3 regions of the Photobacterium carnosum genome follow, and region 3 is predicted to be linked to each of the others. Evidence: predicted binding sites of a transcription regulator. Region 3 holds the regulator's gene; each other region holds the start of a gene.
What was found. The regulator PurR, encoded in region 3, represses purine synthesis genes. The targets are predictions, from matches to a motif close to TNANGNAAACGTTTNCNTNA.
Positions count from the first base shown of each region.

Region 1 (4,274 bases), on a different contig from region 3:
GGGTATGTAATGGTTGTCAAATGATGTCAAACTTGCATGAGTTGATCCCCGGTGCTGATTTGTGGCCACGTTTTGTGCGCAATGAATCAGAGCGTTTTGAAGCGCGCTTTAGTCTAGTTGAAGTACAAAAAAGTGATTCGTTATTCTTCAATGATATGGTCGGTTCGAGAATGCCAATTGCGGTTTCTCACGGTGAAGGACGCGTGGAAGTTCGTAATGCTGATCACCTTGCTGCGATTGAACAATCCGGTACGATCGCGCTACGTTACCTTGATAACTACGGCAATGTGACTCAAAATTATCCGGTTAACCCGAATGGCTCGCCAAACGGAATTACAGGGTTAACTACCCAAGATGGTCGTGTCACTATTATGATGCCACACCCTGAGCGTGTATTCCGCACTGTGGCTAACTCTTGGCATCCAGATGACTGGAGTGAAAATAGCCCATGGATGCGTATGTTCCGTAATGCACGGGTTAACCTTGGTTAATATTTACAGGCATTAAACATATAGGAGCTGTCATTTATTGGCAGCTTTTTTTATGTCGTAACTGTGTGGATTATAAAATTAAATATGAAGTTGATATTGATCACGTTAACCTTGAAAGAACATTGGGATAATTAACCTAATAAATAAAATGGCATTTGTGTCGTTACAAGGATGAAATAATGGGATTGGATCTTCCCAAAAGTTACCGTCTTATCGGTGCAACTAAATTACTCGCAGTATTAGTTATTATTAGTCTTATTCAGCATATTGAGATAATAATTAACGCATTAAGATTTGATGTACTTAGTATGGTGCCCGTGGGTGTCACTATAGTGGTATTGATCTCAGGAATACTGGCTTGTATTGGACTCTTTCTGGGAGAAAAATGGGGATTTATTCCACTTTATTTTTATATTCCAGCTACCACTTTATTTCTACACGTTAGTTTAATTCCTTTCATACCTAATATTTTCCCTACTCAACATCATGATATTGTTATGATGGTGATCAATGGCTTGGTATTACTGTATTCCGTGTTGCTACTTTTGCGACGAATGGAGACTAATTACATTAAAGAATATTAAATGGTATTAAATTACTGCCTTGGATCTGTGATAATAGCCTTAATTTAATCAAGTCGGTGTTTGTAGTTACGGTGCCGATCTTCTGCTCAGCAAAGGATGATGATAATGAAAAAAATTGAAGCCATTATTAAGCCATTTAAACTTGATGATGTCCGTGAAGCGTTAGCGGAAGTAGGTATCACTGGCATGACCGTGTCAGAAGTAAAAGGATTTGGTCGTCAAAAAGGCCATACTGAACTTTATCGTGGTGCCGAATACATGGTCGATTTTTTACCTAAAGTGAAAATTGAAATTGTAGTGACTGATGAAGTTGCTGAGCAATGTATTGAAACAATTGTCGAAACCGCACAAACAGGTAAGATTGGCGATGGTAAAATCTTCATGTTTGATATTGATCGTGTAGTACGTATTCGTACTGGCGAAGAAGATGAAGATGCGATTTAATTTGTGATGGTTAGTCATGATTAAAATAGTCATAGGGGGTGCATATATGCACCCCCTTTTTTATATATACTAACTTGAGCGTAATGAATGAATTAGATATTAGTGACAGATTACTGTTATAACAAATAAACCACATTTAAGACTTTCTGATTTAGATCAATTTATGTAATATAGTTAGCAGATAAAAATTAAAACGAAAACGTTTGCGTCCACGTGGCGTCTAGGTTTGTGATTTTTCGTTTATTACTAAAAATAGTATAAAACTTAGCTGAGTCAGGAGATACAGATGCTAAAGCGTGATATGAATATTGCTGATTATGATGCAGAACTATTTGCAGCTATTCAGGAAGAAACTACCCGTCAGGAAGAACACATCGAATTGATTGCTTCTGAAAACTACACTAGTCCACGTGTAATGGAAGCACAAGGTTCTCAGCTGACAAATAAATATGCTGAAGGTTATCCTGGTAAGCGTTATTACGGCGGTTGTGAGTTTGTTGATAAAGCAGAACAGCTTGCGATTGATCGTGCGTGTCAGCTATTTGGTGCTGAATATGCAAACGTTCAGCCGCACTCTGGCTCTCAAGCGAATAATGCTGTTTATATGGCATTATTAAATACGGGTGATACGGTTTTAGGTATGAGCTTGGCACATGGTGGTCACTTAACTCATGGTTCACCTGTTAATTTCTCTGGTAAGTTATATAACATCATTCCTTATGGTATTGATGAAAATGGTCAAATTGACTACCAAGAAATGGAAGCATTGGCATTAGAACATAAACCAAAAATGATTATTGGTGGCTTCTCTGCTTATTCTCAAGTGGTTGATTGGGCTAGAATGCGTGAAATCGCTGATAAAATTGGCGCTTACTTGTTTGTTGATATGGCACACGTAGCAGGTTTAGTTGCTGCTGACGTTTACCCGAACCCTGTGCCTCATGCACATGTTGTTACCACAACAACCCATAAAACATTAGCTGGCCCTCGTGGTGGTTTGATTCTGTCAAATGAAGGCGAAGATCTTTACAAAAAACTTAATTCTGCTGTTTTCCCTGGTGGTCAAGGCGGTCCGTTAATGCATGTTATCGCAGCAAAAGCGGTAGCATTTAAAGAAGCGATGGAACCAGAGTTTAAAGTTTATCAAGCCAATGTGGTTGTAAACGCAAAAGCAATGGTGGCTGAATTTATTAAGCGCGGTTACAAGATTGTATCTGGTAGTACTGAAAACCACTTGTTCCTTGTTGATCTGATTGATAAAGGAATCACGGGTAAAGAAGCAGATGCAGCGCTTGGTGCGGCTAATATTACCGTGAATAAAAACAGTGTGCCGAATGACCCACGTAGCCCATTTGTGACGTCTGGTATTCGTGTTGGTTCGCCTTCAATTACTCGTCGTGGTTTTGATGCTGATGATGCGCGTCAACTTGCAGGTTGGATGTGTGATGTGCTTGATAACATCAATGATCATGCTGTTATTGAAGCAACAAAAGTCAAAGTGCTTGAAATTTGTAAGCGTCTTCCCGTTTACGCATAATTTGATAGTAATGCGGTAGTTTATACGCATCGAGACGCATTAATAATAAGGCTTACCCATTTATCGGTAAGCTTTTTTTGTTTTGTAAATAACATAAAATGCGCCATTATTAATGATAATTATTACTTTTAAGGCTATTTATTAGAAATAAAGAAGGTGATAGTCTCATTAAAGTGATGAAATGAGTTACACTGAACCGATTAAATGTAGGAGGCTAAATGCATTGTCCTTTTTGCGGTGCAAATGACACCAAAGTAATCGATTCGCGATTGGTTGCGGATGGCCACCAAGTGCGCCGACGCCGTCAATGTTTAGCGTGCAATGAACGCTATACTACGTTTGAAACGGCAGAACTTGTGATGCCTCGCGTAGTTAAAACTAATGGTAACCGTGACCCGTTTAATGAAGAAAAATTACGCGGTGGTATTCAACGTGCGTTAGAAAAACGCCCAGTGAGTACTGATGACATTGAACGTGCGATTAATAGTATTAAATCTTGTCTTCGAGCAACAGGTGAACGTGAAATTCCTTCGGAGATGATTGGTAATTTAGTGATGGAAGCATTAAAAGAATTAGATAAAGTGGCTTATATCCGCTTTGCTTCTGTTTATCGCAGTTTTGAAGATATTCGTGAGTTTGGTGAAGAAATTGCCAAGCTGGAACGTTAAGATTTACCATTGTTAAGATCAACAATAATGACACACACAGATCAACAGATGATGTCGCGAGCGATAACGCTTGCCCAATACGGTCGTTATACTACTGCACCTAATCCTAATGTTGGGTGCGTGATTGTTAATGATGGTGACATTGTTGGTGAAGGTTATCATTATCAAGCAGGACAACCCCATGCCGAGGTGTTTGCATTGCGGCAAGCACAACAACGTGCTCAAGGGGCGACCGTCTATGTGACGTTAGAACCATGCTCTCATCATGGAAGAACGCCGCCTTGTGCTGAAGCATTAATTAATGCCAAAGTTGCACGGGTTGTGTGTGGTATGGTTGATCCAAATCCTGCCGTTGCTGGTCGTGGTATTGCTTTGTTACAAGCTGCGGGCATTCGTGTGGATGTCGGCGTATTAGCATCAGAAGCACAAGCACTTAACCCTGGCTTTATTAAGCAAATGACACATCAAATGCCTTATGTTGAGCTTAAACTTGCTGCGAGTTTAGATGGTCGAACAGCATTAGCAAATGGTCTCAGCAAGTGGATAACAG
Region 1 covers NZ_WMDN01000002.1:7,560-11,833, forward strand. The annotation lists gene purL (phosphoribosylformylglycinamidine synthase) at 1-491, shown strand, start outside; gene GLP24_RS01910 (hypothetical protein) at 671-1,075, shown strand; gene glnB (nitrogen regulatory protein P-II) at 1,181-1,519, shown strand; gene glyA (serine hydroxymethyltransferase) at 1,806-3,056, shown strand; gene nrdR (transcriptional regulator NrdR) at 3,275-3,724, shown strand; gene ribD (bifunctional diaminohydroxyphosphoribosylaminopyrimidine deaminase/5-amino-6-(5-phosphoribosylamino)uracil reductase RibD) at 3,752-4,274, shown strand, end outside.
Region 1: a site for PurR is predicted at 1,711-1,730, ahead of glyA (serine hydroxymethyltransferase). Genes of this name have one in related genera too.

Region 2 (4,274 bases), 120 kb from region 3:
GAAATTTGTTATTATTGATTTGATGATGTTTTAAGCAATAAAGATCGATCATTGCCGTTATAGTCCTAAATTCATCATTAAGTTGACCAAATAGGTGAAAGTCGTCTTTTTTATCCATGTATTGTTACCTGTTAGAAGTTAAAGGAATTATTCTAACGCTTACAAAGATGTATTTTAAATAAAACTTTTCAAAAGAGTAAAAATAAATAGAAATACGATTTTTTGTGGTAATAAGTGTTAATAATGTTATTAGAGTGAAAAATTTAATGATTAAACACAAGAAACATGCGGAGATGGCTTGATTTAACGGGAGTTGAGCAGTAGTATCCACGCCTCGATTTTTATGGTGGTGTATATGAGCAGATTTGAGTGCCTTGAAAGAATTGTCGACGAATATCGTAAGAAAGTTCGTGACGCAGAGTTTAACCGTCAGAACGATAGCGAAGTGGCTAAAGTTCTAGTTTTATTAGTCGGTAACTCAATGTTCAGTCTGGCTGATGAATTTGCTGATTGGGTTAATCGTGGCGGTGATCGTAGCTATGGCGGTAAGTTTTTTGTTTCTAAGCAACTAATGACGTTGTTAGAGCCAGTAACTTTCCGTGGCGTAACGGTTCGTCGTGATTCGATTAAACTATTCAGAATTTCATAACCTGAGTGGCTTCCAATCGTTATTCAATGACTCTCCGATAGAAAAATTGAAAAACAGATTTTTGATCTAGCTATCAGCGTGGTCAATAAAAAGGGGATGCTATGGCATCCCTTTTTTGTTGATTATTATAAAGTGACATGTTCACCTGCATTACCTTGTTTATCTTCTCTTCCTGCACTTTCGATTTTTCCTATTCCTGCTGTTTTCCTGTTTCTTCTGTACTTAACCCTTGAGTCTCAATAGCGACTTATGGTCAACTAGCATCAAATAAAAAATATATAAAGAAAGAAGGTAATACATGGACGCTGAATTTTGGCATAGCCGTTGGACTGAAGATCGTATCGGGTTTCATTTAACCGATGTTAATCCATTATTAATAAAACACTGGTCACTGGTTAATGCTCAACGTGATGATCGCGTGTTAGTACCAATGTGTGGCAAATCAGAAGACTTAGTTTGGCTTGCGGCGCGTCATAATGATGTGGTTGGGATTGAACTGAGTGATATTGCTGTAAAAGCTTTTTTTGCTGAGAATCTTTACACGCCATTAGTCACCGGGATCGGCTGTGAGCATGTGTATTCATTTGATGAGATCACAATTTATCAAGGGGACTATTTTACCGTTCCTGTTGCACCGGTTGATGTGGTGTATGATCGTGCGGCCTTAGTTGCGATGCCACAATCAATGCGTGAACGTTATGTTGAGCGTTTATTGCAGTTGATTAAACCCGGTGGGCGTATTTTATTAGTGACCTTAGATTACCCTCAATCACAAATGGACGGACCTCCATTCTCAGTGCCTAAGGCTGAAATAGAAGCGTTATTCAGTGGTTGTAAGATCACCCATTTAGAACGTGATGAAGCTGATGCAACCCATCCTCGTCGTCAGCGTGGTGTCGAGCGTTTCGCTGAAGAAGTATGGCTAATTGACGTTTAATAAACTCACAATAGCGTAGCTGAAAAAACAAAGGCGTCTATGTGACGCCTTTATTGTCTTTATTGCGCCGCTAAGGCTACAGAATGACGTTAACATCTGCTGCCGTAGCAATGGCATCCGTAACAGCTGTGTCAATGTCATTACGGCGTGTAAGCGCAACCCCAAGACGACGGCGACCATTGATTTCAGGTTTGCCAAACAGTCTTATTTGCGTTTGTGGACGAGATAACGCAGCGGTTAAATTATCAAATCGAATATTGGTAGAAATACCTTCAGCAAGAATAACCGCAGAAGCTGATGCACCATACTGTGTAATCGTGGTAATGGGCATGCCTAAAAAGGCACGGACATGCAATGCAAATTCAGATAACTCTTGAGAGATCAGGGTTACCATTCCTGTATCGTGTGGGCGAGGGGATACTTCGCTAAACAGCACTGTATCGCCTTTAACGAACAATTCCACCCCAAATAGACCATAACCGCCTAATTCGTTTACAACCTTCTTAGCAACGTTCTCAGCCGCTTTTAAGGCTGCCTTTGACATTTGCTGTGGTTGCCACGACTCGCGGTAGTCGCCATTCTCTTGACGATGACCAATTGGCGCACAGAAATGCACACCATCAACCGCGCGTACTGTCAGTAGCGTGATTTCATAATCAAAATCGACAAAGCCTTCAACAATCACACGACCTGCGCCTGCACGTCCACCTTCTTGTGCGTATTGCCATGCTGATTCAATGTCTGCGGCAGTTTTAATCACGCTTTGACCTTTGCCTGATGAACTCATGATCGGCTTTACAACACACGGCATGCCAATGCGATGCACTGAGGCTTCAAAATCGGCATATTGATCAGAAAATTCATAAGGCGAGGTTGGAATGGCTAAGGTTTCAGCTGCAAGACGACGAATACCTTCACGGTTCATGGTCAGTTTAGTCGCGTTAGCGGTGGGTACAACATTGACACCTTGGCTTTCAAGTTCAACTAAAGTATCTGTCGCAATTGCTTCAATTTCAGGTACAACAAAGTGGGGTTGTTCAAGGGCAATAATACGTTTAAGTGCATCACCATCTAACATATCAATCACATGGCTACGATGTGCTACCTGCATTGCTGGCGCATTCTCATAACGATCAACAGCAATCACTTCAAGCCCAAGACGCTGACACTCAATAGCAACTTCTTTACCTAGCTCACCAGAGCCAAGCAGTAATACACGGGTTGCATCAGAACAAGTAGCGGTACCAAACATTGAAATTCCTTACGATTTGTCATTAAAGGTGAAATCTGTCGCTAATAATACCTTATTTTAATGTTTGCGCAATCGTTTGCTTTTGGAGGGTATTTGATAGAAAGATCATAATTGAAGAACGTGAAGCGAAAAAAAACCGCTTATCATAAGCGGTTTTAATGTGGTTATTTTTTACGATTTTCCCAATGGGTAATAAAAGCAACGGAGAGAATAATAATCCCAGCACCAAGCCATAATCGTCCGGGTGGTGCCCAGCCAAAGACTAACCATCCACCTAATACGTTTAAAGGTAATTTAGCATGATCAAAAGGTTGGACAAAAGAAGCATCAGCCACGGCATAGGCTTTAGCGATTGCCCATTGTGCTAACCCAGTTAATAAACCTGCCAGAATTAATAACCACCAGCCCAAACCGATTGTTGGCATGGTAAAATCAGGAGCAGCTAAAATAAGATTGAAAGGCGTCATTAAAATAAGTAGATACATCACGATGGTTGTGGGTGATTCATGGCTAGATTGTTTTTTCACCATCAATGAATAAGCTGCCCAGAAAAAGGCTGCACCTACAGGCAATAATGTCGCGATGTTAAAATCTTCAGACCATGGCTCAAGAATAATCATTGCACCAACAAAACCACCTAACGTTGCTAACCAACGCGCTTTACCGACAGTTTCTTTAAGAATGAGCCCTGAACCAATGGTTGCAAACAGCGGGGAAATCATCAGTAATGCAATACCTTGCCAAATAGGAACAGGGTAGGCTAATGCCCATAACCATAACTGAATACCAATAACTGCAAAAAACACCCGTAAGCAGTGTAACCAAAAATGATTAGTTTTAAGTGATTGACGAATGCCTAACTTGCGTAGCCAAGGCAGCATTGCGATCAATGCAATAAAGTATTGGATCAACGCCACAGAGGTGGAAGGAACATGCATTTTGATACTAAGGTACTGAGCTAAGCTATTTACTACGGCAAACGCGAGCCCGGCAGTTAGCATCCATGCTGCGCCTCGCAGAGGATTATGTGTTTGAGACATTGTCATTGGCTTCTAATAATTAGGTGGCAAGATGATACGCTTTTGGTGTTTGATAGCCAACATTGATCAAGTTTAGATAACAAAAAACCGCCACTTAGGCGGTCTCTTCAATCTTTTTAAATCAATTGCAGACTTAATAAGCAACATACGTTAATTGTATATCGGGATTAAGTGCATCTAACAATGCTTGTGTACGCGCTAATTGACTAATTTTACTTTCAGCACTTTCTACCAGTGCCGCTTCTGCAATTTCAGATAATGAATAGTTAGACATATTCATATTAATTAATGCAACTTGCAGAGGCGGTAAGCTTGGGTTGAATGCCGCATTTTCTGCATACATTCCTTCAAAGATACGACCATCTTGTGCTTTTAATGCCACACCACTGAAATTCT
Region 2 covers NZ_WMDN01000003.1:229,179-233,452, forward strand. The annotation lists gene GLP24_RS04630 (nitrous oxide-stimulated promoter family protein) at 1-118, opposite strand, end outside; gene GLP24_RS04635 (hypothetical protein) at 356-649, shown strand; gene GLP24_RS04640 (thiopurine S-methyltransferase) at 948-1,586, shown strand; gene purT (formate-dependent phosphoribosylglycinamide formyltransferase) at 1,663-2,838, opposite strand; gene GLP24_RS04650 (DMT family transporter) at 3,003-3,878, opposite strand; gene cdd (cytidine deaminase) at 4,012-4,274, opposite strand, start outside.
Region 2: a site for PurR is predicted at 2,903-2,922, ahead of purT (formate-dependent phosphoribosylglycinamide formyltransferase). Genes of this name have one in related genera too.

Region 3 (4,274 bases):
ATAAATAACAAATAATAATAACGAAAGTCATAATCGTTACATTAAGAGCAAAATGTGACGTGCGTATGTTATTTTTTATGATTAATAATAAAAAATAGTTAATAAAAGGTTTTATTTTATGGTTGTGACGGGGTTTGTAGAAATTAATGAATAAATATTTTATTTTCTTATTCTTTTTATGTGTTTAATTTACTTGTTCAATAAATGTACATTTTAGCGTGCGTTTATCATGTTTATTGATTTGGAATGGGTAATGTAAGGATTGTGTAGGGGTAGATACGTGTATTTGTTGGATAAATTAAAGAGGCACTGGGCCTCTTTATTCTTAAGCGTCACTTAGCCAGTTGACGGATATTTATTATAGTTTAGCTAGCAGTTCATTGCGTCTGCTTTCTGGTATTACTGACCAATGTTGGCCATGTATAGCGCCTTCCAATGCCCATAGTAACTCTAAACTTAATGATGCCTCTTGTCTTTTTTGTAATGCCTTATAGGCGTTGAGTGCACCAATATCATAGAGTTGATCAATCGTTTGAATTCCGACTTTTTTAAGCATCCTCTCATTTGAAAGCCGTAGGTTAGGTAAATCTTTTATTCTATCCGGAGTGCAACATTCTTTTGCTTTTTTATCAGCTTGTGCTGCTTCAAGAGAATATTTTGCTTGCTCTATTATTTTTTCAGGTTCTTCCCACCATTCATCAAGAATAGCGTAATGTTTTGTTCTGACGGGAAAACCTCGTTTTTCATAGATATAGGGTTTTAAACCCGCTTGTTTAAATTCCTCTTTTGTTTTTGCATTTGCTCGTAGATGGAGTTTATTATTAACGACCAGTGCGAACATTGTCTCACCTGCGAAAATACCAAAGCCACCAAACATGGAGCGAGATCTAACGTTGCCTAAATGATCTAATAGCTGTAATGAATTTTTTAATATTGGTTTGTCCATACTTCTACTCGGTGAATAAATGAGTGTCACCTAACATTAAAGTAGTTGTAAATTTACTTTATTATTAAAGTTATTTACGAGATAAATTGCCTACTCTAAATCATCCATGCATTACTCTATAAATAATACTATCAATAGTGAAGTATTATTTATATTTTGTAAGTCTTTTGCTTACTATTATATGTGTTTACAAGGTTCATTATATTCGATCTTTTAAAAAGGTAAGTTTTAATATTAATGACAGCTGATGAATCTGTGAGATTGCTCATGTTTTCTGACGGTAAGGATAGCGACGGTAGAGATAAGGATTGGATTGATTACGAATGGATGAAAAAGCCAATAGAAATATTGGCTTGATAAATAGGTTGTTATATTAGCGTAAATCTTTTACAGACTTGCGTTCAACGATTGCAGGTGCCATTTCAAAAATTTGACGCTCATGATCTTTGTTCTTCATTCGGTCCATTAGAATTTTAATGGCGGTTTTACCTAAACGACGTTTTGGCTGGTGGATTGTCGTTAATGGCGGTGCGAAGTAAGGTGCAAGATCAATGTTATCGTAACCAATAATTGAAATATCATCAGGAACACGTAACCCAGCTTGCTCAAAGGTACTAATAAGTGCCATTGCCATGATGTCATTAAAACAGAAAATAGCCGTTGGGCGCTCGGTCATTGCAATATATTTTTCAGCCGCTATAACCGCTGAATCACACTCAAAGTCACCTTCAAGGATCCAATCTTCGTTAACGGCTAAGTTAGCTTCAGCCATCGCTTTGTTGAAGCCTTTTAAACGTTCACGACAAGTGGTTTTCTCATTATGGCCAGATAAGCAACCAATGCGACTATGACCATGGTCAATAAAATATTTAGTCGCAAGATAGCCACCTTGCTCGGCGTTATCCTGAATTTTATCAGTATGTGGGCTTTCTGGACCCCAGTCCATTACAACCATAGGTAGGTCTTTTTGGCGCTCAAGCAGATCCAATAGTTTCTGATCAAGATCAGAACACATCACTAATAAGCCATCGACACGCTTTTCTGCAAGCATACGTAAATAATCATATTGCTTAGAAAGATTACCTTCAGTATTACATAAGATGAGTGTGTAACCTTCGCGGTAGCAGTACTCTTCAACACCATGTACAACTTCAGCAAAAAAAGGGTTAGTTGATTTAGTTACTAGCATACCAATAGTGCGAGTGGTATTACATTTTAGACTACGCGCAACAGCACTTGGTGCGTAATTAAGCTCTTCAACAGCAGCCAGTACTTTTTTTTGTGTGGCTTCTGCGACAAAGCGCGTTTTATTGATTACGTGTGAAACTGTTGTCGTTGAAACTCCAGCCATACGTGCAACATCTTTAATGGTCGCCATATTTATTCTTCTAATAATGAGTGCTAGAGTTGTTTCTAGCTAATTCTGTGGTACCAAATTGAATAATTACTGAGATGAATATAATTCAATGTATTTACGTAAACTCTCTCGTTAATTATTCAATTTGGCACCGATAATGTTTTATTACATACTTAAATGGTATTAACACCAAAAACCGCATTTGTTTGCGGCTTTTATAATTATTGCATATTTTTCAAGTGTAATCGCTTGCGTTCACATTTTACTGAGTGTTACGCGTAGTGCAACGTTTCAATTGTCTTGGAGTAAATTATTTGATAGCTATCAACAAAAAAACGTTAATTTCAGTAATTTTATCGTAAGGTTACTAAAATTTACTAGGTACGATCAACATAATATTATGATAGTAGATAAGGATAACCATGGACAGGATGAGGATGTACAGAAACGTGCCAGCCATAGATGCTATGAATTATTAGGGGGGTTAATGCTTGCCATGGTGAACCATCGGCTTGAATTTTACCATGCTGAATAATAACCATCCGTTGAGCATATTGTGCGGCTAAGTTGAGATCATGTAATACAATAATAACCGCCGCACCTTTAGCCGCCATTATTTGTGCCATTTGTAATGTTTTATGCTGGTGAGCTAAATCCAAGGCTGATGTCGGTTCATCTAACATTAGAATGCATTTATCATGTGCTTGGCTTAATTGGGTTAAAACGCGTGCGAAATGGATCCGTTGTTTTTCACCACCAGATAACGTTGGATATAAGCGTTGAGCAAGATGAATGACGTCAGTATCTTGCATGGTTTGGGTAGTAATTCGGTCAATTTCTTGACGTGATAAACATAGCGGCATCGTACCAAGCTCAACCACTTCTTTACAGGTAAAGGCAAATGAGAGCGAACTGTGTTGCGGCAAAATACCTAAATGACACGCTAGTTCAGATCGTTGCCAACTATTTATATCACGATCAAAAAATGCAACTTGACCACTTTCAGGCTCTATTTCACCGCACAGTATTTTAAGAAGGGTACTTTTACCTGCACCGTTAGGCCCGAGTAGTGCTGTTATTTCTCCTGCTTTTATATCGATACTAAAATTATCTAATAAGACTTTACCCGCCAGTGTTAACTGTAAATTACGTGCTGAAATTACAGTTGAGCGTGCTGAGGTTGCCGTCATGCGATTCTGCCTTTTTGTTTATTAAGTAGATAAATGAAGAATGGAGCGCCTAAAATGGCGGTAATAATACCCACGGGGAGTTCTTGCGGTGCAAACGCACTACGGGCGATCATATCGGCAACGAGTAAAATCAATGCGCCTAAAATAGCTGAAATGGGTAAGAGGGTTTTATGATTAGGACCTGAAATCATGCGTCCTAAATGGGGGATCACCAGACCAATAAAGCCAATCGGACCCGTAATAGCAACAGTAATACCTACACCCGCAGCACAGACAATAATTAAACTACGCTTTAGATGTTGAACATTTACCCCCATATGACGAGCTTCAGCTTCGCCCAATAAAAACGCATTAAGCGCATTTGCTTGGCGATAACAATAATAATAAATGACGACGAGGCTCACAAAAGCGAGGCCAATATTCGGCCACGTCGCTCCTGCTAACGAGCCCATTGACCATAAAGAAAAATCACGTAGCGCTTGATCATTCGCAATATAGTTAAGTAACCCAAGACCTGCACCCGAAATCGCTCCAATTGCCACACCCGCCAATAGCATTACCACGACAGATGTACCATTTTTATCGGTGCCAAGGTGATACACCAAATAGGTACTAATAGCGCCACCCAAAAAAGCGAAGAAGGGCACAGCACCAATATTCATTAATAAAGGATATTGCGTCATTAACGGGGTAAATAAAATGATCGCAAAAGCTGCGCCTAGGCCAGCACCTCCTGAAATACCAATAATACCTGGGTCTGCGAGGGGGTTACGAAATAATC
Region 3 covers NZ_WMDN01000003.1:104,282-108,555, forward strand. The annotation lists gene GLP24_RS04065 (TfoX/Sxy family DNA transformation protein) at 359-946, opposite strand; gene purR (HTH-type transcriptional repressor PurR) at 1,320-2,324, opposite strand; gene GLP24_RS04075 (heme ABC transporter ATP-binding protein) at 2,702-3,493, opposite strand; gene GLP24_RS04080 (FecCD family ABC transporter permease) at 3,490-4,274, opposite strand, start outside.